4 regions of the Rhodobacter sp. 24-YEA-8 genome follow, and region 3 is predicted to be linked to each of the others. Evidence: riboswitches for the same ligand, from Rfam matches in the RefSeq annotation. Region 3 holds a riboswitch; each other region holds the start of a gene.
What was found. Region 3 has a riboswitch for cobalamin ahead of BLW25_RS14065 (CbtB domain-containing protein). Riboswitches for the same ligand answer to the same signal wherever they lie in the genome.
Positions count from the first base shown of each region.

Region 1: linked by a shared signal. The riboswitch ahead of BLW25_RS10945 (aromatic ring-hydroxylating oxygenase subunit alpha) and the one ahead of BLW25_RS14065 (CbtB domain-containing protein) in region 3 are both predicted to bind cobalamin.
Region 2: linked by a shared signal. The riboswitch ahead of BLW25_RS03630 (TonB-dependent receptor plug domain-containing protein) and the one ahead of BLW25_RS14065 (CbtB domain-containing protein) in region 3 are both predicted to bind cobalamin.
Region 4: linked by a shared signal. The riboswitch ahead of BLW25_RS09635 (TonB-dependent receptor) and the one ahead of BLW25_RS14065 (CbtB domain-containing protein) in region 3 are both predicted to bind cobalamin.

Region 1 covers NZ_FNSK01000001.1:2,253,235-2,260,691, reverse strand. Annotated here, with positions in the region: gene BLW25_RS10955 (DUF4159 domain-containing protein) at 1-2,025, shown strand, start outside; gene BLW25_RS10950 (hypothetical protein) at 2,034-4,148, shown strand; gene BLW25_RS10945 (aromatic ring-hydroxylating oxygenase subunit alpha) at 4,264-5,502, opposite strand; cobalamin riboswitch at 5,606-5,818, opposite strand; gene BLW25_RS10940 (CopD family protein) at 6,600-7,013, opposite strand; gene BLW25_RS10935 (2-hydroxyacid dehydrogenase) at 7,070-7,457, opposite strand, start outside.
Region 2 covers NZ_FNSK01000001.1:739,403-746,859, reverse strand. Annotated here, with positions in the region: gene BLW25_RS03650 (adenosylcobinamide amidohydrolase) at 1-143, opposite strand, end outside; gene BLW25_RS03645 (ABC transporter ATP-binding protein) at 140-883, opposite strand; gene BLW25_RS03640 (FecCD family ABC transporter permease) at 880-1,863, opposite strand; gene BLW25_RS03635 (ABC transporter substrate-binding protein) at 1,860-2,720, opposite strand; gene BLW25_RS03630 (TonB-dependent receptor plug domain-containing protein) at 2,720-4,615, opposite strand; cobalamin riboswitch at 4,753-4,992, opposite strand; gene BLW25_RS03625 (amidase) at 5,165-6,610, shown strand; gene BLW25_RS03620 (Gfo/Idh/MocA family protein) at 6,755-7,457, shown strand, end outside.
Region 3 covers NZ_FNSK01000001.1:2,890,852-2,898,308, reverse strand. Annotated here, with positions in the region: gene BLW25_RS14075 (cobyrinic acid a,c-diamide synthase CobB) at 1-637, shown strand, start outside; gene cobA (uroporphyrinogen-III C-methyltransferase) at 634-1,353, shown strand; cobalamin riboswitch at 1,401-1,588, shown strand; gene BLW25_RS14065 (CbtB domain-containing protein) at 1,620-1,790, shown strand; gene BLW25_RS14060 (CbtA family protein) at 1,792-2,589, shown strand; gene cobF (precorrin-6A synthase (deacetylating)) at 2,607-3,365, opposite strand; gene BLW25_RS14050 (lytic transglycosylase domain-containing protein) at 3,503-5,464, opposite strand; gene dapA (4-hydroxy-tetrahydrodipicolinate synthase) at 5,708-6,583, shown strand; gene BLW25_RS14040 (DMT family transporter) at 6,644-7,457, shown strand, end outside.
Region 4 covers NZ_FNSK01000001.1:1,963,277-1,970,733, reverse strand. Annotated here, with positions in the region: gene fhuB (Fe(3+)-hydroxamate ABC transporter permease FhuB) at 1-1,760, opposite strand, end outside; gene BLW25_RS09645 (ABC transporter substrate-binding protein) at 1,760-2,620, opposite strand; gene BLW25_RS09640 (DUF6925 family protein) at 2,617-3,570, opposite strand; gene BLW25_RS09635 (TonB-dependent receptor) at 3,582-5,723, opposite strand; cobalamin riboswitch at 5,833-6,028, opposite strand; gene pdxY (pyridoxal kinase) at 6,277-7,131, shown strand; gene BLW25_RS09625 (diguanylate cyclase) at 7,392-7,457, opposite strand, start outside.

The DNA of each region.
Region 1 (7,457 bases), 640 kb from region 3:
GAGGTGAAACTTGACCTGCCGCCCGAACTCAGAAACCGCGTCACGCGCTTCGAGATCGCGGGCGTCCGGTCTGCCGGTGCGGTGAGCCTGACCGATGACAGTCTCAAGCGGCGCAAGGTGGCGCTGATTACCGCTGGCCCCCAGGCCGAGGGGCTGCAGCTTTTGTCGCCCTTGCATTACCTGCGCCAGGCGCTGGCGCCGGTGGCTGATCTGATCGAGGCGCCTGTGACGACGGCGCTGCCCGCCAACCCCGATGCCGTGATCCTTGCCGATGTGGCGCGACTGACGGCAGGTGAGGAGGCGGCGCTGGTGGAATGGGTCGAAAAGGGCGGGTTGTTGTTGCGCTTTGCCGGCCCGCGCCTTGCGGCATCAGATGTGAGCCGTTTTGAGGAAGACCCGCTGATGCCGGTGCGGTTGCGCGAAGGGGGCCGCTCGCTTGGCGGCGCGATGAGCTGGGGCGATGCGAAAGAACTGGCGCCTTTCCCCGAGGGCAGCCCCTTTTTCGGCCTCGCATTGCCCGGCGATGTCCAGGTGGCCGAACAGGTTCTGGCCCAGCCCGATCCCGAACTGGCCGAACGCACCATCGCCGCACTGGATGATGGCACGCCGCTGGTCACGCGCAAATTCCTGGGCGACGGCCAGGTCGTGCTGGTGCATGTCACCGCCAATGCGGAATGGTCGACTTTGCCGCTGTCCGGGCTTTTCGTGCAGATGCTTGAGCGGCTGGCGATCTCGACCCGCCCGTCTTTGCCGGGCGCGCGCGAACTCGCCGGGCAGATCTGGGTGCCCGAGGTGATGCTGAACGCCTGGGGCGAGGAACGTGACGCGGGCGAGGTCGCAGGTGTGGCCGGAGAGGATCTGGCGGTTGCGATGGTGGCAGGCCCTGGCCCCGCTCATCCGCCCGGGCTTTACGCCGGTGCCGACCGCCGCGTCGCGCTGAATGTCGTCAGCCCGGAGACGAGGCTGGTGGCGGCGGACTGGCCGGCTTCGGCGCGGGTCGAAGGTCTTGCGACCCCGCCCGAACAATCGCTCAAGGGCTGGCTTTTGTCGGCGGGGCTGGTGGTGCTGCTGGCCGATATCCTTGCCTCGCTCTGGCTGGGGGGGCGGCTAGGCGGCTTGCGGCGCGGGGTTGCAGTTCTCGCGGTGGCGCTTTTGGCCGGGCTGAGCGCGCCACAGGCCCAGGCTCAGAACAACGGCGAGACGCCGCCTGCGCCGCCCGAGGTCGCGCAGTCTGCCGATAGCGCGCTGCCTGATATGCCGCAGCCCGGCGATGACTTCGCGATCCGCTCCACGTCGGGCGTCTCTCTGGCCTATGTGAAGACCGGCGATTCTCAGATCGATGAGACCTCGGAATTCGGCCTTGTCGGGCTTGGCGACCGGCTGTGGGAACGCACCTCGATCGAGCCGGAATATCCGACCGGGATTGATCTTGAGGCTGATGAGCTTGCGTTCTTCCCCTTCCTTTACTGGCCGGTCACCGCAAATGCGCCGACGCCGTCGGACGCGGCCTATGCGAAACTGAACCAGTTTCTGCGCACCGGTGGCATGATCCTTTTCGACACGCGCGACGCCAATATCGCGGCCTTTGGTGGCGGCACACCGGAGGGCCAGGCGCTGCAACGGATCGCGGCCGGTCTGGATATCCCGGCGCTGGAGCCCGTGCCGGAAGACCATGTTCTGACCCGCACATTCTATCTGTTGCAAAGCTTTCCCGGTCGCTGGGCCGAGGGCACGATCTGGGTCGAGGCGGCCCCCGCTGACGCCGGTCAGGAAGAGGGCGTGCCGTTTCGCAACCTCAATGACGGGGTGACGCCGGTGGTGATCGGCGGCAATGACTGGGCGGCCGCCTGGGCCACCGATGAAAACGGCGTGCCGCTTTTGCCGGTGGGCCGGGGGGCGGCGGGCGAACAACAGCGCGAGCTGGCCTGGCGGTTCGGCGTCAATCTGATCATGCATGTGCTGACCGGCAATTATAAATCCGACCAGGTCCATGTGCCTGCGCTTCTTGAAAGGCTGGGCCAATGAACGGCGCGATGACGGCGCATCTGGTATTCGATCCGCTGGTGCCCTGGCCGCTTCTGTGGGCGCTCGGGGGGGTGACGCTTCTGATGCTGGCGCTGGCGCTCTGGCGCGGGCTTCCGGGCTGGTTCCTGCGCGGGCTTGGGCTGGCTGCGCTTCTGGCGGCGCTGGCCGGGCCGGGGCTGCAAAGCGAGGACCGGCAGAACCTTTCCGATATCGTGATCGTTCTGGTCGATGACAGCGCGAGCCAGAGCCTTGGGGCGCGGGCCGATCAGACGCGGCGCGCGCTGACGCGGGTGGAGGCCCAGGTCGCGGCGCTGGACAATACCGAGCTGCGGGTGAAACACATCACCGATGGCGCCGACAATACCGGGACCCTGGCGATGACCGCTATGTCGGCCGCTCTGGCCGAGGAACCCCGCGCCCGGGTGGCGGCGGTGATCCTGATCTCGGACGGGCGCGTGCATGACCTTGAGATGCGCCCAGATCTGCCCGCACCGTTCCATCTGCTGCTGACCGGCGAAGCGGCTGACTGGGACCGCCGCCTTGTGGTGCAGAATGCGCCGGCCTTCGCGATCATCGGCGAGGAATTCAAGCTGAAGCTCAGGGTCGAGGATCAGGGTCTTGTGCCGCCGGATGTGCCGCAATTCGCCGATCTGACCATCGCGGTCGATGCCGATGCGCCGCAGACCTATTCGGTGCCGGTGGGCGAAGATCTGGAACTGCCGGTGGTGCTGCCGCATGGCGGGCTGAATGTGCTGCAATTCGCCATCGACCCGACTCCGGGCGAGCTGACCGAGCGCAACAATACCGCCGTGGTGCAGATCAATGGCGTGCGCGACCGGCTGCGCGTATTGCTTGTTTCGGGCGAGCCACATGCCGGGGAACGCGTCTGGCGCAATTTGCTGAAATCGGATGCGAGCGTCGATCTCGTTCATTTCACCATTCTGCGCCCGCCAGAGAAACAGGATGGCGTTCCGGTGGATGAGCTTTCGCTGATCGCCTTTCCGACGCGCGAGTTGTTTATTGAAAAGATTGATGAATTTGACCTGATCATCTTTGACCGCTACCGGATGCGCGGCATTCTTCCGATGTCCTACATCGACAATGTCGTCCGTTATATCCGCGAGGGCGGCACGGTGCTGGTGGCCTCGGGGCCGGAATTCGGTGCGGTCGACAGCCTGTACCGCTCGCCCCTGGCCGAAGTGCTGCCGGTGGCGCCGACTGCTCAGGTTATCGAAGGCGGGTTCCGCCCGAAAATCACCGAACTCGGGCAGCGTCATCCGGTGACCGAAGGGCTCGACCGTTTTGCGCCTGAGGGAGAAAATGGCGAGCCGGGCTGGGGCCGCTGGTTCCGGGTGATGGAGGTCGAGAAGCTTTCCGGCCAGACCGTGATGGAGGGGCCGGATGGCGCGCCTTTGCTGGTGCTGGACCGGGTGGGTGATGGGCGGATCGCGGTCCTGACCTCGGATCATGCCTGGCTCTGGGGCCGCGGTTATGAGGGCGGCGGGCCGCAGCTGGAACTGTTGCGCCGGCTGGCGCATTGGATGCTGAAAGAGCCGGATCTTGAAGAAGAGGCGCTGACGGCGACCGCCAAAGGCAATGAACTGACCATCACGCGGCGCACGGTGTCCGAGGATCCGCCAGGGCCGCTGATTGTCACCGCGCAGGACAGCGCAGAGGAGGGAGAGGCCGCGAATCCGGTGCTCCTCGATATGATCCGGGTGGCACCGGGCAAGTATCAGGTGGTCTGGCAGGCGCCCGAGGCCGGGCTTTACCGGCTGGAACAGGGCGATCTGACACGGGTGATCGGCGTCGGCCCGGCCAGCCCGCGTGAATTCGTCGAGACCATTGCCTCGGGCGATGCGGTGGTTGCACCGAAGGTCTCCGGCGCGGCGGCCTATGGATCGGTGACCCGGCTGGAACCCGGACTGCCGGACCTGCGTCAGGTGGCCGAGGGGCGGCCGGTGACGGGGCGCGGCTGGATCGGTATCACCCCGCGCGAGGCCTGGATGACCAATGAGGTGCGGCTGGCGGTCTTGCTGCCGGGCTGGGCCTGGCTTGTGCTGACCGCCGGGCTGGCCATCGCTGCCTGGCTCATCGAGGGCCGCCGGGGCGCGAAACGCTGAGGGGGGGCGGGCTGCTGGATACCCTTTCCCCCTGTTTGCTGCCGGGGAGGCGGTGGCCCGTTTCTGGCAAGCAGAACGAGGCCCAAGCAGAGCCGGGGCCTCGTTTTGTCAGGTGTCAGGCGCGGCTGATCTCGTCGAGATACCAGGTGATATAGCGCAGTTCGTTATATTCCATCGGTGCGATGGGACCAGGCTCGAAATAATGCGATTTCACGCCGCGCGCAGTGTGTTCGATGATCTTCTTGTCTTCCTCGGTGGTGACTTTCCACAGCCAGGTGAGGCGATCCAGATCGTAATCGACGCCTTCCTCGGCGCCTTCCTTCACCAGCCAGATCAGCTCCATCTCGCAGCTGTCATGCGTTTTGGGGATGAAGCGGTAGATCATGCCGTGATCGGGATAGCAGACGAGGAAAGTTGTGCCGCCGAGATGGATCGAGGTCACGCCGCCATCATAATCGGTGAAACGCCCCATCAAAGGTGCGAGGGGGGAGCCATCCTCGGACCCGGTCGAGGCGCCCTCGTAAAGCGCATAGCGGAAGACATCGACCGCTTCGCCACCCCGGGATGAATTCTGCCAATGATTGCCCGACAGTACGGAGAGCCCGAGTGCACAGCTCTTTTCCTCCATCGCGGCATTGAGACCGGCGATCACTTCGGGCGGCTGTTCCAGCGCATGGGTCTGCGAATATTCCGGATGCGCCGGGCCGCAGTGATAGCATTCGACATAATTCTCGACCGCGAGCTTCCAGTTCGCGGCAATCGGATAGGTCTCGCGATGGGCGACCTTTGCCGCGCCCCAGCCATATTGGCCGATACTGGCGTGCAGGGATTGCTCCACTTGCGTGAAATCCAGCGGGTCTTTCGCGAAGGAGATGAAGACCAGCCCCTCGACCACCTTCACATGCACTTTTTTCAGCGCATGGGCGGCGCGGTCGAAATCCTTCGGCATCAGCCGGGCCGCGCGCAACGCGCCGTCCAGCGTATAGGTCCAGGCGTGATAGGGGCAGACGAACATCTTCGCATTGCCCTTGTCTTTGGTGCAGACCTCGGCGCCGCGATGGCGGCAGGAATTCAGGAGCCCATGCACCTCGCCCTGCATGTCGCGTGTCAGGATGACCTGTTCATCGCCAAGTCGGAACAGCTCGAAATCGCCGGGATTCGGGATCACGCTTTCATGGGCCAGGCAGTGCCAGTGGCGGCGGAACACCCGCTCCATATCGCGGGCAAAGACAGTCGGATCCATGTAGAAATCCCGCACGAGGCCATGGCCCGGGCGGTGATCCGCGATCAGCCGCGAAATGGCGTCGGGCCTTTGGTCCGGGGTGGAAAAACTATCGTCGTGAAGCGCGCCCAATCTGGCCTCCTGCTGGTTTGTTTGCTGCCCCGGGTGACCGGAGACGCCGGGCTCCGGTCCGGTGCGGACCTGCCAAAGCGCTCCTGACTGCCCGCCGCAGCCACGCTGATTTCCGCCTCAGGGCTGGTTTCCGGACATCAGGCCTGTCCCCTTTCGCGAACAGAAATGGCACCTTCCCGGCTGCTCCTCCAGCCAGTGGGTCCCGTCATGCAGCGAAGCGCCGCACCCGTTGCGGGGGCAGCGCCGGCATCGGCCCGGCTTCCCAATTCTCCTTCATACCTCCCGATATGGTGGCACCCTGATCTGAGGCGATCAGAGCAGGCGCTATGTGAAAAACTGTCCTGTCTGCGGCAAATTATGTCGAAATTGATCGGGGGCCCGGAATGTGATGCGTTTCAGGCTGCGGCCCGCGCTCCGTCGCCCGGCTGAGGGCGGGACTGTGCGCGAAACTAGGGCAAAAAGTGCTTCCGCTCATGGCTGATCACAACCAGGGCAAAGCGGGTCCTGGCGCGCTGCCCTGCGATCAGTGCTGTGACGAGGCCTCTGCCTTTCTCTTCGGGCCCCGAGGCGGGCGGACCCGGCTGCAGGCGGTCGGGTGGCGTCGCGCGCGCCCGGGCAGCACCAGCGCGACGTTTTGCGCCGCCGTCAGACCGGGAAACAGCCGAACGTTTGTAAAGGCAAAGCAGACGCGAAGGGCAGGACTGCGGCCCGGACAGGGGAGCGCGACATGGACCGCCGCCCCCGCCTGGGCGGCCAGCGCATGGACGAGGCGCCTGGGCCGTTGGCCCGTCACTGCGTGGTGACGCCGAGATCAAAGGCAGGATCGGGCAGGGCGCCACCAGGGGCATCGGGGGCAAGGGTATCCGCGCAGCCAGAGGTCGCCGGTGGTGCGATATTGTCCATTCATCCTCTGACCCGTCAAACCCGACAGTTGAGCCGGAAAGCAGCGACAGTTCCCTGCCTTGCGGGGCCGGTCTTTCCTATGACCGGGATTGGCGGGTCTCAGAGCGGCCTCTTCCGCCTGTTGCGGACGCGCTGGCTGTCCTGTTCCCTGCCATTTCCCCTGGCCGGCGTGACATGGGCCAATGGGCCCTGGGTCAGAAGGGCTTTACCACCACGGCCCAGAGGATGGCGATTACGGCAAAGACGCTGATTTCGTTAAAGATCCGCAGGAACAGGTCGCTCTCGCGGAATTCGCCGCGCCGCGCGCGCCAGACCATGCGGCCGGTCCAGATGTAATGGATCACCAGAAGCGCGACGAGGCTCAGCTTCAGATGCAGCCAGGGGTCAAACCCCCACCAGCCGAAAGCCAGCCAGAGCCCGGTCGCAATGGCGATCACCATCAGCCCGGCCGAAAACCGATAGAGCCGCAGGGTCAGATCCCCGAGCGGTCCGAAAGCGCCAAGGCTGGCCCATTCGCGCTTCCAGTAGATCAATGCGCGCGGCACCGCGAAGATCGAGGTCATCCAGCCCATCACGGCCAGAATGTGAATGATTTTGATCCAGTCCATCGGCTCAGGTGGCAGATTTCCCCCTCTTTGTTCAAGGGAGAAACTGTCGCAGGGCCTCAGTAGCCCCGGGTTCGGTCCACCAGATGGAGGAGGGGCTCGCCCGTTTCCGCGCGGCGGATGTTTTCGGCAATCACCTGTGAGGCGGTCACCGCGCGCGTATCGGCGGCGACATGAGGGGTGATGGTGACCTTTGGATGCGCCCAGAACGGGTGGTCCTGCGGCAGGGGTTCGATCCGGAAGACATCCAGCGTGGCATGCGAGATCTGGCCGCCATCAAGCGCCGCGATCAGCGCGGCATCGTCAATCAGCGGGCCACGGCCGGGATTGATCACCACGGCGCCCGGGGCCGTCATCGCAAGCGTGTCTGCATTGAGGATATTCTGCGTGTCCGGCGTGTTGGGCAGCAGGGTGATGACGATCTGCGCATCGCGCAACGCCTCCTGC
Region 2 (7,457 bases), 2.2 Mb from region 3:
TTCAGATCCTGGTCGCGCACCTCACGCCAGGCGATGGTGTCGCCGGTCACGAACCCCGCGCCATAAGGCGCATGGGACAGGATGCGCATCGGGCCCGGCAATTGCGCGAACAGCCAGGGCCGCGCGAGATGGTCGCGGATCACCGGATCACCCCGAGCGGCTGGAAAATCAGCCCCTCCGCGCTTTCCGACAGATGGGCGCGGATGCCGAATGTAACCGCAAGCCGCGCCTCGGTCAGCACCTCGCGTGGCGGGCCATCGGCGACCAGACGCCCGCGATCCATCAGCAAAAGCCGGGTGCAATGGCGGGCGGCGAGGCCCAGATCATGGACGGAGGCCATCACACCATGCCCCTCGCGCGCCAGATCAGCAAAGATCGTCATCATGCGGATCTGCGCCTCCGGGTCGAGACCGGCGCCCGGCTCATCGGCGATCAGCAGCGGCGTCTCCTGCGCCAGCGCGCGGGCAATCAGCGCCCGCGCCTGTTCGCCGCCCGAAAGCTCGGTCGCGGGCCGGGTCGCGAAATGCTCTATGCCGAGACGTCTGAGTGCCCGCGCCACTGCCGGATCGGCAGGATCGGCATGGCCCCAGGGCGCACGGCCCAGAGCCACCAGATCCGCGACCGAGACGGGCCAGGCGATCTCGCGCCCCTGCGGCAGGAAGGCGACTGTCCGCGCCCGGGCCCGGGCCGGCATCAGGGCAAGGCTCGATCGCCCCTCATGCGGCAAAAGCCCCAGAGCGGCGCGCATCAGAGTGGTCTTGCCGGCGCCGTTCGGGCCGATCAGCCCGACGAATTCTCCCTCGCACACCGTCAGCGAAACACCTTCGACCACTGCGCGGGCGCCGCGCCGCACGGTCACCCTGTCCAGCGTCAGCAATGTCATGCCTCAACCCTCCGCATCTTCCAGATCAGATGCAGGAAGAAAGGCGCCCCGACCAGAGCCGTCAGCACGCCGAGCTTCAGGTCGCGATCCGGCGCGATCAGCCGGGTCGCGATATCGGCGGCAAGCAGCACCGCGGCGCCGCCAAGGGCCGCCGCCGGCAAAAGCCGCGAGGGACTGGCGCCAACCAGCGGGCGCAGCACATGCGGCACCACAAGCCCGACAAAGCCAATCGCCCCCGCGACCGCGACCGAGGCACCCACCGCCGCCGAACACCCGAGGATCAGCACAAGGCGCAGCCTTGCCGGGCGGATGCCGAGGCTCTCGGCCGCATCCTCGCCCAGCGTCATCGCATCAAGGCCCCTCCCGAGGCTCAGGAGCGCCACAACGCCCACAAGGATAAACGGCGCCGCCAGCCAGACATGGGTGAAAGACCGGTCCGCGAGCGAACCCATCATCCAATAGACGATCTCGGCCGCGGCAAAGGGGTTGGGCGAGAGGTTCAGGACCAGCGAGGTCGCCGCGCCAGCCAGCGCGGAAATCGCGATCCCGGCAAGGATCAGCGCCAGCGCGCCGCCGCGCGGGCCCGCAAGCCCCAGGATCAGCAGTGAGGCCAGCCCCGCCCCCGCCAGCGCCGCCAGCGGCAAGGCCAGCGAAAAAGCCGCTGCAAGCCCGGTCTGCAGGGTCAGAACTGCGCCCAGGGCCGCCGAGGCCGAAACACCGATCAGCCCCGGCTCGGCCAGGGGGTTGCGCAGATAGCCCTGCATCGCAGCGCCGGAAATCCCGAGCGCCGCGCCGATCAGCAGCCCGAGGAGCGCGCGCGGCAGGCGGATCTCCTGCATCACCAGCATGACCGGCCCGCCCTCGCCGCCCAAAAGCGCGCGCAGGCTTTCGCCAAGGCCCAGCCCTGCCGGCCCGATCAGAAGCGAGGCCGCAAACAGCGCCGCCACCAGCGCCAGCAACAGCGGGATCAGCATTTTCATTCCGCTCGCTCCCCCGCGTCTTTTGTGGCCGATGCGGCCTCCAGCCCCAGCCGCGCCGCACGCATCGCCGCGACGGCGCGCAGGATATGCGGTGTGCCGCAGATCCAGTCGGCATCGCTGAAGGCCACCAACCCGGCCTCAGCCTGTAAAAGCGCCAGCGCGGGGTGGTCAAGGATCTCTTCCGAACGCGAGGCGCCGGGATAGGGTTTCGAGGTCACGACCAGGTCGGGCTGCGCCATCACGAGCAGCTCCATCGGCAGGACACCTCCGCCAGTGACGCCCGCGACCGCGCCGATATTGGCGAAACCGGTATGTGCGAGGACATCATCCGACAGGGTGCCCTTCCCCGTCGTATAGCCATTGGGATAATAAAGTGCTGCCGGTTTCAGGGCCAGATCAGTCGCCAGCGCCGCAAGACCGGCCTCGAATTCAGCGACCAGCGCCTCGCCCGCCGCCTCGCGCCCGAGATACCCCGCCACCTCGCGGATCTGAGCGCTGACGCCCTCCAGCGAGGTGACCGGCGTCACCTGTTCCACCCGGATGCCAAGCCTGCGCAGCAGATCGACACTGGCACGGGCAGTATAGGTGCCGGCCAGCACGAGACCGGGCGTCATGAGAAATACCTGCTCGGCGCCGCCCCGGTTTGCGGTATAGGCGGCGGCCTCCTCCGGCATGGAGGAGGCCAGCGGGTCCGAGGCCAGATGGCTGACCGAAACCAGTTGCCCCGGCGCCGCCAGCATCATCGCCAGCTGATCGGTGCACAGGTTGATCGAGACCACCCGCCCCGGAGGGGGAAGAGGGTCGGCCGCCACCGGCAAGGCCCCAAAGAGCAGGACAAGGGTGGCGGCGCGCAGCATCAGAACCGTGCCTGCAGCCCGAGCCAGGCCGTGCGACCCGGCGTGCCGTAACCATGCGACGACTGCCAGTGCTCATCGGTCACGTTCTCAATGCGCAATGTGGCCCCGATACTGTCACTGATCCGATAGCTGAAAGCGGCATCCAGCAAGGTGACATCGGGCATATCGAGGGCGGCAAAGCTGTTCACATGCCTGTCGCGGCGTCCGGCCAGATGGCTGAGGGTAAAGCGCGCCGAGACCCGCTCGCTGATCTGTGCATCCAGCGCGAGCGCCAGATTATGGCGCGGCACCGCCGTCAGGCGCGCCCCATTCGGGTCATGCGCATCGGTATAGGTATAGGCGAGCGTGAGGCTCAGCGCATCGCTCAGCCTGGTTTTCGCGGCCAGCTCGACGCCTTTCGACACCGAGCTGCCCGCCAGATTGCCCAGGGTCGACCAGAAGGTCGCGGGATCGGCGGCGATACGGTCTTCGACCTCGATGCGGAAAGCCGTGAAAGACAGCGACGCACCTGTCCCGAAGGCATAATCTGCACCCAGCTCGTATGAGACGCTGGTTTCGGGATCGAGATCGGGATTACCGGTGAAGAACAGCCCCGGATAATCACCGTACAGCTCGTCAAGCGAGGGCGCGCGGAAGCCCCGCGCGACGGCACCGCGCAGGGTCAGCCCCTCGGCAGCCGCCCAGGCAAAGGAAAGCCGCCCGGTGCCGAAACCGCCAAAGGCCGAATGGTCATCATACCGCAGTGCCGCAGTCACATCGAAGCCTTCGCGCGGCGACCAGGCAAGCTGGCCCCAGATGCCTTTGGTATCGGTATTACCCGAGCCTCCGGGCATGGCCGAGGTTTTCGCCTCTTCACGGTTGAAATCCGCACCATAAGACAGGGTCAGCTGGTCAGACAGCGTGCTGGTCGCCTGCCAGTCCAGCGTCAGACGCTCGCCGGTAAAGGCGCTTTTGCCGTTCTCGTCATCCATATCGCGCTTGTTGCGTGAAAAGCCGATGCCCAGCACATGCAGCGTATTGCCGGTCTCCAGCTCTGCGAAGAGGCGCAGGCCAAGGTCCTGGCGGCGCATCTCATTGGGCAGATCGGTGAAAGTATCGGTATAGCCATCGCCATCCGTATCGATATAGCCGTCATAATCGCTGCGGGTCTTTTGCCAGAAAGCGGCGCCCCCCAGCGTCACCAGATCTGAGACCCGGTAGCGCGCCGAAAACGACAGCCGGCTGGCCTCGGCGCCATCCGCTTCGGTGCCCCCGTCAAAGGCCGATATCCCGTCGGTGCGGAAATGGCTGGCATTCAGGGCCAGTTCAAGCTGGTCATCCTTTTGGGTCAGGCCCCAGGCAAGGCGGGCCGAATTATGGCTGCCCCCTTCGACGCTCACCTTCTGATGCAGCCCCGGCTCTGCCCCGGACAATGTCGAGATATTGATCACCCCGGCCACGGCCGAGCCGCCCCACAGCGCCGATTGCGACCCGCGCAGCACCTCGATCCGGGCAATATCATCGGTCATCAGCGCGCCGAAATCGGTCGAGACCTGCACGCCGGACGGGTCGTCAATGCGGATCCCGTCGATATAGACCGCGATATGACGCCCGTCGAAGCCACGGATCCGCAAGGCGGTATTGGCACCAAAACCACCCTGGCTGATCACCGAGACCCCCGGCAATGTGCCAAGAAAATCCGCGAGCCGCAGATCGGCGCTTTTGTCCAGCTCGGCGCGGTCAACCACACTGACCGAGACGCCGGAGCGCGCAATATCGGCCCCGTAACGCAGGGCCGAGAGCGTGATCGTGCCCAGGTCAACAGGGTCTTCGTCCTGTGTCTGTGCGCGCGCATTGCCGGCCGCACCGGCAGCCAGCGCGGCAATCACTGCAAGATGGGAAACCCTGTGAAACATCTCTCAGCCCTTTCTTCGGAGCCGCCGGTCCCTGACCGCCGCCCTGATGCGTTTTCGCTTCGGGGGAAAGCCCGCCCGATGCGCGTGAACGTCACCTCTGGCGGCACTCCGCCCTCCGCCGCACGCCCCGTGCGAGGGAAAGGGTGATCAGCAGCGGCAGGTCTCCTGGCTCGCGGGTCCGGGCGGACGGCTGGCCTTCCCGGAACTGCCCCCCTGAGGAGGCTCCAGTGGCATCATCAACCGCCGCTCGCCGCTTACAGTTGCGGGGGCAGCTGTGGTCCCGGATCCCTGTGCAGAAAGGACCGGCCACATTCCCTATTCTCCGGAAAACCGCGCTTTGCGGGCGCGGCGCCGGAACCGTTGCTCTGTCCTCCATGCGATCCGCCCTTGCCCTCTGTCAAGCGGCTGACGGGGCGCAAGGTTGCGGCAGTCGCCGCTTTGGTCGCCCGGGTCACATGGTTGCGGTAACAGCATGATGCGCGGCGCCTCTGGACCTTTCCCGGGCGCCGCGTCCAGACTGGCATCGGGATGAATAACGGGGAATCGCAGATGATCGGGGATCTGGGCGCACGGGATGCGACCGAACTTGCGGGGCTGGTGGCAAAGGGCGAGGTCAGCCCGGATGAGCTGCTGGATGCGGCGCTGGCCGCGGTCGGCGCCCGAAATCCGGCAATCAACGCCGTGGTGCTGGTGCAGGAAGAGGTCGCGCGCGCCGAAATCCGCGCAGGCCTTCCGCGCGGACCGTTTCGCGGCGTGCCCTTTCTGATCAAGGATCTGGGGCTCGAGGCAAAGGGGCTGCCGTCCCTTAACGGCACGCGGCTTGGTCCGGCCAGGACCTATGCCGCCGATTGCAATATGATGGCCCGGATGCGGGCGACCGGGGTGGTGACATTCGGGCGCACGACAAGCCCCGAAGGCGGGGTCGGCATCGCAACCGAGGCCGCCGTCTATGGCGGGCCAACCCGCAACCCCTGGAACACTGACCATACCGCCGGCGGCTCGTCGGGCGGCGCGGCGGCGGCGGTCGCGGCAGGGATCGTCGCTTTCGCGCATGGATCAGACGGTGGTGGCTCGGTCCGGGTTCCAGCCTCGAATTGCGGGCTTTTCGGCTTCAAGCCGACCCGCGCGCGGCTGCCCGACGGGCCATGGTCCGGCGAGGGCTGGGCCGGCATGGCGATTGACGGGTTCCTGACACGTTCGGTCCGCGACACGGCGGTGATGCTGGATGCCTGCGAGGGGCCCGACCTCGGTGCCCCCTATTGCGCGCCGCCGCTGGCAAAGGGCTACGGCCAGGCGATCTCGGCCCCGCCCCGGCGGCTGCGCGTGGCGATCTGCGACACGACCTTTACCGGCGCCGCGATTGACCCGGAGGTCGCAGCCGCGGTGCAGGAGGCCGGGCGGCTGCTGGAAGGCCTTGGGCACCATGTGGAGCCGGCGCGGCCAAAGGCGGATATCGGAGCGATGATGCGGGCCTGGACCGATATCGTTGCGGTCGGCACCGCGCTTACGATCCGGCAGAAGCTGAAAGGCAGCGCGCTGACGGAGGATCTGGTCGAGGGTGTCGGGCGCGGCGCGGTGAAACATGCCGAAGCGCTCGGGCCGCTGCGCTATCTGGAAGCGGTCGAGGATATCCATGATTTCGGCCGTGAAATGGCATCCTTCTTCCGGCCTGAAACCGGCCCCGGTTACGACATCCTGCTCTCGGCTACCCTGGCCGAACCACCGGCCAAAGTCGGGCGGTTCAGCCATGAGACCGAGGATTACGTCGATTACCGCCTCGGGCCGGGGCGCTGTTTCGACTATTCGCCTTTTGCCGCCGTGTTCAACGCAAGCGGCCAGCCGGCGGCGTCGTTGCCTCTCGGCTGGTCGGCCTCGGGCCTGCCGATCGGCGTGCATCTGGCGGCGCCCTTTGGTGCGGATGAGGAGCTGATCGCACTTTGCGCCGAGGTGGAGGCGGCCGTGTACTGGAACCGGCGCGCAGCCCTGGCGGGGTGAGGCCTGACGGATCGGGCAACGGGGGGCTGTCTGCCCCCCGCGCGCGGTGCCCGCGCTCCCCCCGAGGATATTTTCGGACAGATGAAAGGGCTGTTCGGCGCTGCAGGTTCATGCGATGCCGGACGGAGAAAGCGGAGGCTGGCGATGGTGGTGAAGGTTCTGGTGGTGGGTGCGGGCTCGATCGGGCGGCGCCATCATGACAACCTGCAGACGCTTGGGGCGGTGGCGAGCCTGCGCGGCTGGAGAGGATACGGCGCGGCCGGATTGCAGGCGGATCTGCGCGACCATGATGCGGTGGTGGTGGCGACCGCGACCGATATCCGAAAGGAAGTGATCTGTGCGGCGGCGGACCAGGGTCTGCCGGTCTATGTAGAAAAACCGCTGTCCTTTACGACAGAAGAAGTGGAGCTGATCAGCACCTGCACTGCGCCGGTCGCAGAGCGGTCAATGGTTGGCTATATGATGCGCTGGCATCCGGCGTTTCGCGAACTCGCGCGCCGCGATCTGTCGGATATTTTTCGGTTTTCCTTTGCGATTGGCCATGATGTCACCCAATGGCGGCAGAACTGGTCCTTTGCGGAAAGCTATGCCGCGCAGGAGAAAGGCGGCGGTGTGCTGCTGGATCTGTGCCATGAGCTTGATATGGCGCAATGCCTGTTCCCCGGGCTGCAGCCAGACGAGGTGCTGTCACAGGGCCATGCCGATTACCCGGGTGTTGATCTGGCGAGTTTCGTAACACTCCGCCAGCGCGAGGGAGAGGCGGCGGGCTCGGTCGCAATGGATTACCTGACGCCGCGCCTGCATCGGCGGACGGTGTTGCACGGCACCCGCCAGAGCTTTGATTTTG
Region 3 (7,457 bases):
GCGCGCGGCGGCGGCGGGCGGCGTGAGCACCCCGGCGGGAGAGCTGCCGAAACCGCCCGGCCAGCGCATTGCGCTGGCGCGGGATGAGGCGTTTTCTTTCACCTATCCGCATCTGCTGGATGCCTGGCACGCGCAGGGGGCCGAGATTCTGCCATTTTCGCCCCTGGCCGATGAAGCGCCGCCGGAAGCCGATCTTTGCTGGCTGCCCGGCGGCTATCCCGAACTGCATGCGGGCCGGATCGCGGCGGCATCAGCTTTTCTTGCGGGCCTCAGGAATTTCGCGGCGGCAAAGCCGGTGCATGGCGAATGCGGCGGCTATATGGTTCTGGGCGAGGCGCTGGTCGATGCATCCGGCACCCGGCATCAGATGGCCGGGCTCCTCGGTCTTGTGACCTCGTATGAAAAGCGCAGGATGCATCTGGGCTACCGGCTGGCCGCGCTTTCCGCGCCGATCCCGGGCCATGTGGCGGGTGCGAGGCTGCGCGGGCATGAGTTCCATTATTCGACCATTCTCGCCCAGCCCGATGCGCCCCTTGCCCGCGTGACTGATGCCGAAAGCGCGCCGGTCCCCGAAACCGGATCGCGCAAAGGCCTTGTCACCGGCACCTTCTTCCACCTGATCGGAGCCGCCACATGAGCGAGATCGTCAGCTTTGTCTCCTCTGGCCCGGGCGATCCCGATCTGCTGACCCTGCGCGCGGTCAAACGGCTGCAAGCGGCGGATGTGGTGCTTTATGACGACCTCTCTGCCGGGCCGATCCTTGATCTGGCGGCGCCGGAGGCGGATCTGATTTCGGTCGGCAAGCGGGCGGGGCGCGCCTCGCCGCGCCAGGATCATGTCAGCCGGCTCCTGGTCGATCATGCGCGTTCGGGCCTGAAGGTGGTGCGGCTGAAATCCGGCGATTCCGGTATGTTCGGGCGGCTTGAAGAAGAGATCACAGCTTTGCGCGAGGCCGGGATCGGCTATGAGATCGTGCCCGGCGTCACCGCGCCTTCGGCGGCGGCGGCGGCGGCGGGGATCCCGCTCACGCGGCGGGTCAATGCGCGCCGGGTGCAATTCGTCACCGGCCATGACGTGACAGGGGCGCTGCCCGAAAGTCTTAATTGGGCAGCACTGGCCGATCCGCAGGCTGTCACCTCGGTCTTCATGGCGCGGGCGACATTTCCGCAGCTGGCGGCAAAGCTGGTCGCTGCCGGGTTGCCGCCCGAGACGCCCGCGCTGATGGCCCAAGGCGTCTCGACCCCGGCGCAGGCCTTTCGCCGCGATACCGTCGCGGGTCTGGCCGCGCGTCTGGAGGGGGCGGCCCCCGACCCGGCACCGACTCTTATCCTTTATGGTGCGCTGGCGACCTGACGGGTGCGAAGTGGCGCGCGCGACTTGACCGGGCGTCATGCGCCTGTCACTCTCGATATTGTGAAGGTGCCGGGCGACCGGCATGGGAACAGGGCGGGGGATTCCCCGACCCGACCGCCCCCGCGACTGTGCGCAGCGAGCCGACCCCGTTAACCACTGTGGAGCAATCCATGGGAAGGAGGGCAGAGGCTGTGACCTGCAAGTCAGGAGACCGACCTTCGCACTGATGGAACCGCCGTCGGGGATGACGGCAAGGAGTAACTCATATGTCCACCATTGCCCGCTCAGGCGCGAAGGCTGATGTCAAACTGGCGAATATCCTCGTCGTGGCGCTTTTGGGTGCTGCGCTGATCTTCGTCGCTGGCCTCGCCCAGTCGGAAACCCTGCATGACGCCGCCCATGATGTGCGTCACGCGGTCGGATTCCCCTGCCACTGATATGTTGCAAAGACTGCTGACCAGCGCGTTGATCGCTGGCGCTGCAGCGGGGCTGATTGCCGCCCTGTTGCAGCTTGTTTTCGTGCAGCCCGTGCTGCTTCATGCCGAGCTTTATGAGGGCGGCGAGCGCACTCATTTCGCGGCGGCCTCAGACCATCATCACGGTGAAGAACCGGCGTCGGAAACCACAGAGCCGCAGACAGAGCCTCAGGCCGCGCCTGCGGCAGAAGCGGGCCATGATCATGGGTCCGAAGCCGCGCATGACCATGGCGAGGCGGCAGAGATCCCCGGTATCGGTTTTGACGCAGCCCGTGACGGGTTGTCGATCCTGTTCTCGATTATGGTCTATGCCGGCTACGGGCTGCTGCTGGTCGCGGCGATGGCCCTGTCTGAGAATAATGGCAACCGGGTCACCGCACGCCAGGGCCTTCTCTGGGGGATCGCGGGCTTTGTCGCGGTGCAGATGGCGCCGGCTTTCGGCCTCTCGCCCGAGCTTCCGGGCATGGCCGCGGCCGATGTCAACGCCCGCGCGATCTGGTGGGTGGCGACAGTGATTGCGACCGCCATCGGTCTCTGGCTCATCGCCTTCGGTCGGAACTGGGTGGTCTGGGCGGCGGCGATCCTGCTGATCCTCGCGCCCCATATCGTCGGCGCGCCGCATCCGCATGAGTTCACCGGCCCGACGCCGCCCGAACTGGCTGCGCAATTCGCCGGCCGCGCCATCGGGGTCGGTCTTGCGGTCTGGACGCTGCTCGGCCTTTTCGCAGCCGCGCTCTGGAGCCGTGGCCGCGAGGCATAAACCAGCTTCCCGGCGGCTTATGCCGCCGGGGATGTCCGGTCCAGAATATAGATATCCATGAGCCAGCCGTGCTCGGTCCGCGCCGCTTCGCGCCGGGCGAGGATACGCGGCCCCGCCTCGGCCAGGGGGCCGGCTTCGGTGATCTCATTCGCCATGCCGACAAAGGCGCCCCACCAGATCGAGATGCCTTCGGGCGCCAGATCCTGAAAGGCACAGCCGCCATCCAGCATCACCACCAGCCGGTTGACGCCTTCGGGCCAGCCTTCTTCGCGCAGCCGCCGCCCTGTCGTCACCAGAAACGGCGCGCCAAGCCCGTTGAGCGGAATGCGATGCGCAGCGGCCAGCACCTGCGGTGACATGATCCCCGGCACCACCGAGACCGAGACTTCGCGCAGCCTGCCCAGCCGTGCGGCAATCCGCAGGGTACTGTCGTAAAGCGCGGGATCGCCCCAGACCATCAGCGCCACCCGCTTTACGCCAGGATGCGCGTCAATCGCCGCCGCCCATGCGCCGGCAATCGCATCATGCCAGTCATTCACCCGCGCAAGGTAAGAGGGATTGGCCGGATCCCGCACCGGCATGGCAAAGCCCGCGACGATCACCCCGGGCCGCGTCACGAGATCCTCGCAGATCTGGCGGCGCAGATCGGCAAGATCGGCTTTGTCTTCACCCTTCTCGGGGATCAGGATCAGATCAGCCGCATTCAGCGCCTTCACGGCCTGCAAGGTGAGATGGTCCGGATTGCCGGTACCAATGCCGATCAGAACCAGTTCCATCGCTGCCCCCTGCTGCTTTCACGGCCCAGAAATCAGGTTGTGGACCGGAAGAAAACCCATCGCGCATATCATGCGACGGACAGCAAAGCCGCTGCTCCGTTTCTCCTAGTCAAAATACGCCAGCCAGAAACCCGCCCTCAGCCCTTCAGCTCTGCCGTCACCCGGACGGGACCCACCGTCCCGCGCAGTTTCGCGCGGTAGATCACCACGCCTTCGACCACCCGCATCACATAGGTTCTGGTCTCGCCGATCGGGATCATCTCGACCCAGTCGACCACATCCACCTCGGGCAGGCGCGGGTCGCCAAGCTCGCCGATCCAGCGGCGCGGCCGCCCGGGCCCGGCATTATAGCCCGAGGCGATCAGCGCAATCGAAGGTCCGAATTCCTCAACCATCTTCGCCAGATAGGCCGAACCCACCTGGGTGTTGAACCCCGGGTCATAAAGCCTCGAGAGCGAATATTCCAGGCCCAGCCCCTTGGCCATCCGCGCGGCGGTCTCGGGCAGAACCTGCATCAGCCCGCGCGCATCGGCGCCTGAACGCGCCATCGGCTCGAATTCGCTTTCGCGCCGCGCAATGGCGAGGGCCAGCGCGCGGCTGACATGCAGCCCGTCCGGCACGAGGTCCGGCACCGGGTAATAGGTGCGGGGCAGGATCGCGCCCCGCTCTGCCGCCTGTTTCGCCAGCACCAGCGCGATATGCGGCTGGCCCATCTCCAGCGCCATCTCGGCAAGCTGGGCGATGCCCCTTGCGTCCTGCCCTTCGGCAAGATGCAGGAGAAACCGCTTGCCCTCGACCCGGTTTCCGGCCGAGAGCATAAGCCGCCCCATCGCCAGAACCGAAGACCCGGCAAAAGACGATTGGCGCCAGCCCGATGCCGGAGCATCGTTCAAAAGCTGAGGATCCAGCGACAGCCCGAGTTTTTCCGCCGATAAAAGCCCGTAATAGGCGGTCTGATGCTGTGCTGCGCGCTGGAAATGCGCCTTTGCGCTTTCGGCCCGCCCGGCGGCCTCATCGGCGCGGCCCTGCCAGTAATCGGCACGCGAGACCGAGATCGCGGTGGAAACTCCGGCCCGCAGATGCGCGAAATGTTTCAGCGCGGTCTCGGGGTCATTGAGCTTTCTCAGCGCGATAAAGCCCGCCAGAAATTCCAGATCGGCGTAAGCGCCGCCCGCTGTCATCCCATGCCGTGCCGCCACCCGGTAAGCATCCTGCGCACGCCCCTGGCGCATCAGCCAGCGCGCGAGCAGCGCGCGCCGCGGCGCCCATTCCTCGGGGCGGCCAAGATTTTCCGGTGCGACCGACAGGATCAGCTCTGCCGATTCCGCATAGAGATCCCGCTTCATCCGCCACAAGAACCGCTCATAGCTGAGGCCAGGGTCGGATTTCAGCGCGTCGGGCACCGCCGCAACCAGCCCGTCGACCCCTGGCTGACCGGCGCGCAAGGCAAGCCGCGCCTCGGCGAGTTTGCGCTTTGCCTCCGGCACCCGTGGCAGCATCCGGAGTGCCTCGGCACGCCGCCCCTCCCAGAGCAGGTTTTCCAGCCGCAGATCATTCACCATCGCCACGGCATCGGGCATCAGGACCTGCAGTTCGGCCTCCTGGTCGGCGGTGAGCGAAAGCTCTGCCCAGGCCCGCATCGCTTCGGTTTCGGCCAGGCCGATCTGGCCAAGCGCCTTATACGCGCGCACAAGGGCCACGGCGCCGGTGCCGCTGCGGGGTGGCGCGGCGCGGAAATACCCGGCCACCCGCGATGGCGTCTCGGATCTGGCCACCGCCTCCTCGCCCTTTTGCCGCAGGAGGGCAAGACCCGGCCAGTCGCCGCGCCGCGCTAGGAAGGCCTCGTAATCGCCCAGCCGGCCATCGCCGTCGCGCAGCTGGCTCCAGATGACAAAGTCCCGCACCAGGCCGTCCTGAGAGGCCGCGAGAGCCCCGGGCCAGTCTTTCTTGCGCACCAATTCAAGCGCGCTGCGCATCTCCTGCACCTGATCGGCGCGCGCCGCTGTCGGAAGGAACAAAGGCGGGATGATCAGGGCCGGAGAGAGCAGAGCCGGGAGAACCAGGGTCAGGATGCGGAGGCGGCGGATGAGAAAGGTCATGGGGCGGAGTCTGCCAAAGAGGCCGGATCGCCACAAGGCACGTTCCTGTCAGCAGCGGCCCGGCACCAGGGGCGCATGTCGGAAACCACCTGCCAGAAAGGGCGCCGTCCCGGCCCCGGATCTGTCGCAGAGCCTGTCCTGCCGGCGCCCTCATGCAGTGCTTGGCAAGGCGCAATTGCAAGGGTAAGGAAAGTCCGTTGCAGCCAGGGGCGAAAAGGGCCCCCAGATGAGGAGACGCGTGCCATGATCCAGGGGTCGATTCCCGCTTTGGTTACGCCGTTCAAGGACGGCGCCGTGGATATGGACATGCTCAAGAAACTTGTCGACTGGCAGATCGCCGAGGGCTCGACCGGGCTGGTTCCCGTCGGCACCACTGGCGAAAGCCCGACGCTGAGCCATGAAGAGCACGAGGCCGTGGTCGAGGCCGTGGTGACATTCGCGGCCGGCCGGGTGCCGGTGATCGCGGGCGCGGGCTCGAACAGCACGGTCGAGGGCATCCGGCTGATCCGCCATGCCGAGCGCGTCGGTGCCGATGCCGCTCTGGTCGTGACACCTTATTACAACAAGCCGAACCAGGCCGGTCTGATCGCGCATTACAAGGCCCTGCATGAGGCCAGCACTCTGCCGATCATCATCTATAATATTCCGGGTCGTTCGGTGATCGACATGTCGCCCGCGACGATGGGCGAGCTGGCTAAGCTGCCGCGAATCGTCGGCGTGAAAGACGCGACCGGCAATATCGGCAAGGTCAGCCAGCAGCGCGAGACCTGCGGCGCAGATTTCATCCAGCTGTCCGGCAATGACGATACCGCGCTGGCCTTCAACGCCCATGGCGGCTGCGGCGCGATTTCGGTCACGGCCAATGTGGCGCCGAAGCTCTGTGCCGAATTCCAGGCGGCCACGCTGCGCGGTGACTTCCGCACGGCGCTTGACTACCAGGACCGGCTTTTCCCGCTGCATGAGGCGCTGTTCATCGAGCCGGGTCTTGTCGGCGCGAAATATGCACTCTCTCTGCTGGGGCGGTGCAGCGAAGAGGTCCGGTTGCCGCTGGTCGGGCTGAGCGATGATACGAAAGCAAAGATCCGCGCGGCCATGACCCATGCCGGCCTTCTCAACTAGCGCCCGGTTCCTGCACAGGAACCGGCCCGGAGTTTTCAAAAAACTCCGGGGGCGCGCGGGATGACCGAGGGCATCACGCCAAACCTGCGGGGCGCGGCCCTGATGACGCTGGCCATGGCGGGCTTTGCGGTCGAGGATCTCTTTATCCGCAAGGCCTCTGCCCATGTGCCGGTCGGCCAGGTCATGGCGGTCATGGGCTTTGGCGGCGCCATGGTCTTCGCGCTCATGGCACGCGCCGCGCGTGAATCCGTCTTTCCGCGGGTTTTTCTGTCTTCCGCAATGCTGGTGCGGTCAGGATTCGAGATCGCGGGGCGGCTTTTCTACAGTCTCGCCATTGCACTGACCTCCATGCCCACCACGGTCGCCATTCTTCAGGCGACGCCGCTGGTGGTGCTCGCCGGCGCGGCGCTAATCTTTGGTGAAAAGGTTGGCTGGCGGCGCTGGTCGGCGGTTGCGGTCGGATTTCTTGGTGTGATGATCGTGCTCAGGCCCGGGCTGGACGGCTTCTCGGCGATGTCGCTCCTCGCAGTGGCGGGCATGGCGGGCTTTGCCGGGCGCGATCTCGCCACCCGCGCCGCGCCGAAAACCATGTCGAACCGGCAGCTCGGGATCCTTGGTTTTTCGATGCTCGGAATCGCCGGGCTGATCGTCCTGTCTTACACCGGCGGCGCCCATTGGCCCGACCGGACCGGAGCCGGCCTGATCTTTGGCGCCACGTTTTTCGGACTTCTGGGATATAACGCGCTGACCGCCGCCATGCGCACGGGCGAGGTCTCGGCCGTAACGCCCTTCCGCTATACCCGCCTCGTCTTTGCGATGCTTCTTGCGGTGATCTTCCTTGCCGAGCGGCCCGACCATCTGACCCTGCTTGGCA
Region 4 (7,457 bases), 930 kb from region 3:
GGCGGGCCGCAAAACCGCGCGATGGCGGGGGCGATCAGCCCGATGAAGCCCGGCGGCCCGGTCAGGATCGTGCCGACAGCCGTGGACAGCGCCGCGAGCACCACCACGCTTGCGCGGGCCCGTGTCAGCGGCAGCCCCAGCAGGCGTGCGGCGTCCGCCCCGAGAGGCAGCAGGTCGAGCCAGCGGCGGAGCAGCAGCGCGACGCCAAGGAGCCCGGACGTCACGCTTAACGCGATGACGGCATCCGAAAGGGCGATCCGGTAGGTGGAGCCGGAGAGCCAGGTCATCAGCTGCCTCGCGAGCGGATGGCCCGAGGCCAGCAGCATCGCCAGCACCGCCGACAGCAGGAGCGAGACCGCCAGCCCGGCAAGCAGCAGCCCTTCGGATGAAAACCGCAGCCGCGCCCCTGCCACAAGGATCAGGACCAGACCTGCGAGGGCACCAAGACTGGTGGCACCGTAAAGCAGCCCGCGTCCGCCGCCCCCCGTCACCACGACGGCCAGCACGAGGCCAAGTGCCGCAGCGCCGCTGATGCCGAGAAGCTCGGGGCTGGCCAGCGGATTGCCGGTCAGTCGCTGGATCAGGCATCCCGCAAGACCGAAGGCTGCCCCGGCTGCCGCCGCGCCGGCCACGCGCGGCAAGCGCCAGTCAAGCATGGCGAGGGGCGAGATATCCCAGCCTTCCGGACCGCGCCCGATGGCAAGGGCAATGGCAAACAGCGCCAGAAGCCCCAGCAGAAGAAGGGGCAGCCGGGGTGCAGGCCGCGCGCGGCGCGGCAAAGCGGGCAGGAGATGCTCCGGCGCGGGCTGGCTGCTTTTGCGCAACAGCGCGATCATCAGCACCGCCCCGATCAGGGCCAGAAGCGTGCCGGTCTGCAGCGGGATCCAGGGGCGGATCAGCTGGACCAGCTGATCCGCCAGCATCAGGATCCCGGCGCCCGTTATCGCAATCACGCCGGAACCCGGCGTCCGGCCGGTCAGCGCGCGGGCCACCAGCGGCGCGATGATGCCAAGAAAAGCGAAAACCCCGGTCAGCGCGGTCACCAGCGCGGCGAGGCTCACCGCCGCCGTCGCCAGGATGACCCGCCAGCCGCCCGGCGCCAGCCCCAGCACCCGCGCGCCCTGATCGCCAAGCGCCAGCACCCCGAGCGGCCGCCGCGCGAAAGGCGCGAGCACCAGCGCCAGCGCCAGTGCCGGGGCAAGCCGCGTGGCAATGGTCCAGCCCTCCTGCTCCAGCGAGCCCGCCTGCCACAGGAACAGGCTTTGCAGCACCTCATGGTGAAACAGCGTCAGCACGGCATTCAGCCCGCCAAGGCTCGTGGTCACCACCAGCCCCGACAGGATCAGCGTAAGCGACGAGACGCCCTGAAGCGCGGCCAGAGCCATCACCAGCGCCAGCGCCGCAAGCGCGCCTGCAAAAGCCGGCAGCGGCAGCCAGGCCGGCGCAAGGCCCGGCGCGTTCAGCAGTGTCAGCGTCAGCGCACATTGCGCCCCGGCGGTGATCCCCAGCGTCGCGGGCTCGGCAATCGGGTTGCGGAAAACGCGCTGCAGCAAAGCACCGGCCAGCGCGAGCGCGGCCCCCGCGAGAGCGGCGGTGACGAGGCGCGGCGCGGCGCTCAGATGCAGGATAAGCGCCGGGATATCGCCCGGATCCGCCCAGAGGATCGCCGCAGGCCAGCGGCCGGGCAGCGCAGTCCCGGCATTCAGCGCGAAAAGTACCAGGGCGGTCAGCCCGGGCAAAAGGATCAGCAAAGCGCGCATCAGATCAGCCCAATCCCGTTGGTAAGGGCATCGGCGAGCCGTGTGGCCGAGGCAAGGCCGCCGGCAGGGAAGACCGGCGGCAAGGGAATGGCGCGCAGCGCACCGCTTTCGATCACGCGGGTGAAGAGCGCGCCTTGCGGCAACGGCCCGGTGGCGAGGATCGGGGCGCCGGTCGCGAGGATCTCGCTGAGGCCAAGGGGGAAGGCACCCGGCGGGCCGCTGCCGGGCTGCGCATTGCGTCCTCCGGCCCCGGCCAGCAGATCCCCGGGCAGCGAGCCTTCGGTGAAAACCAGCGCATGTCGGCCATCTTCCAGAAAGCGGGCCAGCAGAACGGCGGGTGGGTTGCGGCTGGCAATGGCCCGGGTCAGGCGGTTCCGCGCGCGGTCAAATCCGGTCACGAGGTTATCCGCACTGATCTGCCCCGCATCGGCGATCTCTCGGGCCAGATCGGTCGCGATCTCAAGACCGGGGCGGGAAAAGGGCATTGTCTCGAGCCAGAGGACCGGCGCGATCCGCTCCAGCCCTGCCTGCGGCCCGCGTTGCCAGTCGGCGGCGATGATCAGATCGGGGGCGAGGTGAACCAGCAGCTCCATATTCGGCTCATTGAGCGGGCCGAGGTCATGCAGGCCATCGGGCAATGCCGGAACGCCGACAAGGCGGCGATAGAGCGGCAGATTGCCGGCGGCGAGTGGGGTGAGCCCGAGCGCCAGCGCGGTTTCGGTCAGGATCAGTTCGGTCGTGACAAAACGGAGCGCGCGCGCGCCCTGTGCACGGGTCGCGCGCGGCGCAAGGGTCGGAAGGAGCGCCGACAACCCGAACGCCAGCGCCCCGCGCCGGGTCAGTGGGGGGAATTGGGTCATGTCTGGTTCCGGACCGCAGCCAGAAGCGGGCGGTCATAACGCGAGAGCCAGGCTCCGGGCGGGGCCAGGCCGGTTTCGGCGAGCCATTGGCGCAGGGTGACGCGGATGACGGCCTGGGCGTGGCGGTCGGGCCTCTGGCCGGGCGCGTCGGCCACCTCGGGTGGCAGGCTGCTTTGCAGCCGCGCGCGGGTCGCAGCTTTCAGCGCCGTCAGGTCGGGGCGGCCATGACGCGCGAGGATGGACTGGAATACGGTATGGATATCGGGATCGAACGGGCGGCGCAGCCCCGGGCGCACCCGCGCCGGATGCGGCGGGAATATATGGGCAAAGGGCAGCCAGCCCTCTGGTACCGGCGTGGTCGCGGCATGGGTCAGGCCCCGGATCCCGGCCGAAGGGATCGCATGGATCGGGCAGGTGCCATCCGCCACCCGCTCGGCGCGCAGAAAGGGTGTCTCGGCAATCCAGGCACCCGGCAGCGCGGCCAGCGCCTCGCGGCAATCGTTCCAGTGCTGGCCGGCCAGCAGCAGGGCCTGGGCGCGGGCCGTCGCCGCAGGTCGAAAAAGGCAGCGAAGCCCGGCATGGCCCAGCCCCAGATCAAGCGCCGGCGCGCTTTGGTCTGCGGCAACCAGGGCTGCATCATCCGCGACCACGCTGAGGTGGCGGTCGCGGGGGCGGGGGGGCAGCCCACCCGCCTGGCAGAGCGCGATCCCGTGGTTCCAGCCCTTCGGCTCGCTGCTGAGGGTCTCGAACGCCAGGAGCTTTCCGCCGGGGGTGAGACGGGCGCGCCCGGTCTCACCTTCCAGCACCAGTGCCCCGCCGATGTTTTGCGGGATACCGGTCAGGTCAAACCCCATGAACCCTGCAAGGGTGCCGATGCTCCACAAATGCCCTTCGGCCCCGAAAAGCCGGGCAAGCAACGCGAAGGTCTCGTCTTGTGAGGCGTCGGTCATGGGGGCGGCTTTCAGAACTTCGAGGTCAGCTGCAACTCGAACCGGCGCGGCGCACCGAGAACCACCTGACCCTTTTCGGGGTAGAGATATGCCGCATAGCTCTTGTCGAAGAGGTTCGTCACGCGCAATGACAGGGTCGAGGTCTCGCCCGCCTGCCAGTCAAGCCCGGCATTGATCAGCGAGAAGCTGCCGCGTTTCTCGGTATTGGCGTAGTCATACCAGGCCTTGCCGACGAATTGCACACCCAGATGCGCGGTCCAGGCATCGGCGAAACCCCAGGATGCCCAGAGATTGGCCGAGGTTTCCGGCACGAGGATCGGCACATTCCCCGAATAATCCACCCAGGAAAAGGTGTTGAAATCGAAGAAGGTGAAATCGTCAAACCGCGCTTTGGTGCGGGCAATATTGCCACTGAGCCGCAGGGTGTCGGTCACCGTGGCGCTGGCTGCCAGCTCGATCCCGCGTGAGGATTGCTGCCCGGCCTGTTGCAGCGTGAAAGACCCCGGCGCCAGCACCGGCACATTGCGCTTCACGATATCATAGGCGGTAAGCGACCATTCGGCGCGGCCATCGGCAAAGCTCTGGCGCATCCCGATCTCGAATTGCCGCCCCGTGGTCAGATCGAAGTCGCGGAAATTCGCGGCGTAATCCATCAGCGGCATGTTCACCGGGTCGGTGGACCAGGCCAGCTGGCCGTAAACCACCGTGGTCTCATTCGCCGCCCAGCTGAGCGCGACCCGCGCCGATGGGGCCTTGTAGCTGGCGTCAAAGCTCGATGCGGGGGTTGCGATACCCTCGCGGCTCAGATCGAACCAGTCCTGGCGCAGGCCAAGGCTGAGCGCCAGCCCCTGGCCAAGGTCGGTGCGGTTTTCCAGAAAGACCGCGCGCTGGTCGAGGGTCGAGCGGTATTGTGCCACCGGGGTCAGGCTGGCGGGGAAGCGGCCGGGGCGCGGGTTGAACGGGTCGACCGTGACCGAACCGAAGTTGAAGGCACTGGCATAGCCGGATTTCGAGCGGTTCAGGTCAAAGCCGATCACCGTATGGCTGTCATAGCCCGCGATCCCGTGGCGGAAGCCGGCATCCAGCCGGAAGCCGGTCTGATCCTGATCCTGGTCGATGGCGACGAATTCGCCGACCGATACCGTATCGGTCACCGGATCCCATTCATAGGTTTCCGCATTGCGGAAGCTGCGGTCAGACCCGATGCGGTACAGCACAGCCGAGACGCGGACCGAGTCCGAAGGCGCCCATTCGGTTTTCAGCTGCAGCCAGTGATCGGTGAAGTCAGTCTTCGCGTCTTCGACATTGTAGTTCAGCGCCTCGGTCCCGGCGACGAGGATGCCGTTGCGCAGGGGCGTGCCATAATAGGTCATCGGCTCGCGCTTCGCGTAATCTGCCGACAGGGTGAAGGTCAGATCAGGCGTCGCCTTCCAGCTCAGCGCAGCGGTCACGGCGCCGAGGCTGTCATCCGCACCGTCGATCCAGCCGTCGGAGCCATCTGCAATCACCGCGATGCGGTAAGAAAGTGTGTCCGAGAGCGAGCCGCCACTGTCGGCGCCAAAGCGCAGCCTGCCATCTGACCCTGCAAGCGCGGTCAACAGATGGCGCGGCGCACCGTCAAACGGGCGTTTGGGCATCGCATTGACGAAACCGCCAATCGCGCCATGCCCATGGATCACCGAGCCGCCGCCTTTCAGGACCTCGAATTCCTCGATCAGCCAGCTGTCGACCGGGAAAGAGATATTGCCGCGCCCGGGAAACTGCCTGGTGCCGTCAAACAGCATCATCACCGAGCTCGTGCCCTGAAAGCCGCGCGCGGCGAAGGCATTGTCATAGCCCGGTGCAGCGATCGAGGTGACCCCGGTTGCGGTCTGCGATACGGCGGAGGCGATCGAATGGAGACCGCGTTCGGCCATGGTCTCGGTGCCGATCACCTCGACGGCGGCAGGAATATCGCGGATCTTTTCACCCAGCCGGCTCGCGGTGGGCGCGGTGGCCTCAAGCCCCTGGCCCGCCTCGTCATCGACCGGCAGCCAGATGGTGCCGAGGCCGATGGTGGTCTCTTCGGCCAGCACCGGCGCAGCGGTGATGGGGGTGAGAGCGGTAAGTGTCAGCAAAAGCCGCACAGATGTGCGGCGCGAAATGGACGGCATGAATTTTACCCCGAAAGGTGAATCGCTCGTCACTGCAGACTGCCAGGACCAGGCGGGCAATCACCCGCATGTCATCCTTGCCATCAGGAACCCCCGCCTGATGCGCCTGCCCGTGAATATGGCCGACGGCAGGTCTCCTGGCTCGCGGGTCTGTGGATTTCGCGCCTTCCCAGGGTCCCTGAACCCCAGTGGCATATTGCGAAACCCTCGCCGCTCACAGTTGCGGGGGCAGCCGCAGATCGGGCGGATGCCCTGCTGCGTTCCCTCTTTCCTCCCTCGCGGGAACCGTCGCCTCAGCGCTACCCGCCGGGGTGGTGGTCTGTCAACGCCAGTTATCACGGGCGCGTTACAGGGGGCGCATCCGGGACCTGTCCTGCGAGGCGGACCAGGGATCCGCCATCCCGGACCCGTCATCAGCGCATGACGGCAGATCTTTGCGGAAATTCCCCTGAGACCCGGGGTTTACCCCATGGCCTTTTGCGCGCGAGCGGTTGTAACCTCTGCCCGCGCGCCCCGAACCATGACCGGGATCCTGCGCGGGAAGGACATAGCAATGCAGACCCCGCCTTTCGTCATTTCGATCCAGAGCCAGGTCGTGTTCGGCCATGTCGGCAATTCGGCGGCGCTGTTTCCGCTTTGTGCGGCCGGGCTGGAGGTGGCGGCGATCCCGACAGTGGTGTTCTCGAATACCCCCGATTACCCGAGCCTGCGCGGCCGCGCGCTGCCCGAGGATTTTTTCGCCGATCTGCTTCTGGGCGCGATGGAGCGTGGGCTCCCCGAACGGGCCGATTACATCGTGACGGGCTATATCGGCTCGGCCGCGATCGCACATATGGCGGCGGACTTCATCGCGAAAGCGCGCGAGATCAACCCGCGTCTGGTCTATCTCTGCGATCCGGTGATCGGCGATGCCAAGCCGGGGCGTTATGTGCCCGAAGCGGTGGTGGCGGTGATCCGCGATGAATTGCTGCCGCTGGCCGATCTGACCACGCCGAACCCGTTTGAGCTGTCACTCTTGTCGGGGCAGAAGATCGCGCGGCTCGAAGATCTGGCGCTGGCGCGGGCGGGCCTGAACCTGCGCCCCGGGGCGCGGGTGATTGCGACCGGATGCGTGCTGGAAGACAGCCCCGAGGGCTGTCTTGAAAGCGTGGTGATTACGCCGGAAGGCGTCAGCCGTCACCCCGCGCCGCATTTGCCGCTGGCGCTGTCGGGGACCGGGGATCTGTTCGCGGCGCTGATCATCGCCGGGCTGGGGCGTGGTCGTTCTCTCTCAGAAGCCGTTGTTTTTGCGCAAAAGCTCACCGGGGTTGCGATGGGGGAGGCGGCGGCGCTAGGCCGGCAGGAGGTCATGCTGAGCAACGCGGAATTCCTTGCGGGCCTCGCGGAACTGGCGGCGATCCGCCGCTGAGATGACGCAGCGGGAGCGTCCGCGCTGTTCTGCCTGTGGTGACCGCAGCGGGGCGGCCGTGGCCTCGGTTTCCGCCAGCGGGTCTTCCTGACCATGGCGCAGGGGCTGCCCGCAGCTCTCATGCACAGACAGTTGCGGCCTGCCTGGCCTGAGGACGCGACGGCGAGGTCTGGCGTCCGGTTTTGGCAAGGCGCTGGACGCGGGCACTTCCGGCCGGGCCAGATCATCGGGGCGCCACAGGATGGCGTCACGTGTTGGCGTCACACCGGGGAATGGCTGAGCGTCACAACATTGCGGCCCAGGGTCTTCGACCGCAAAAGCGCGCC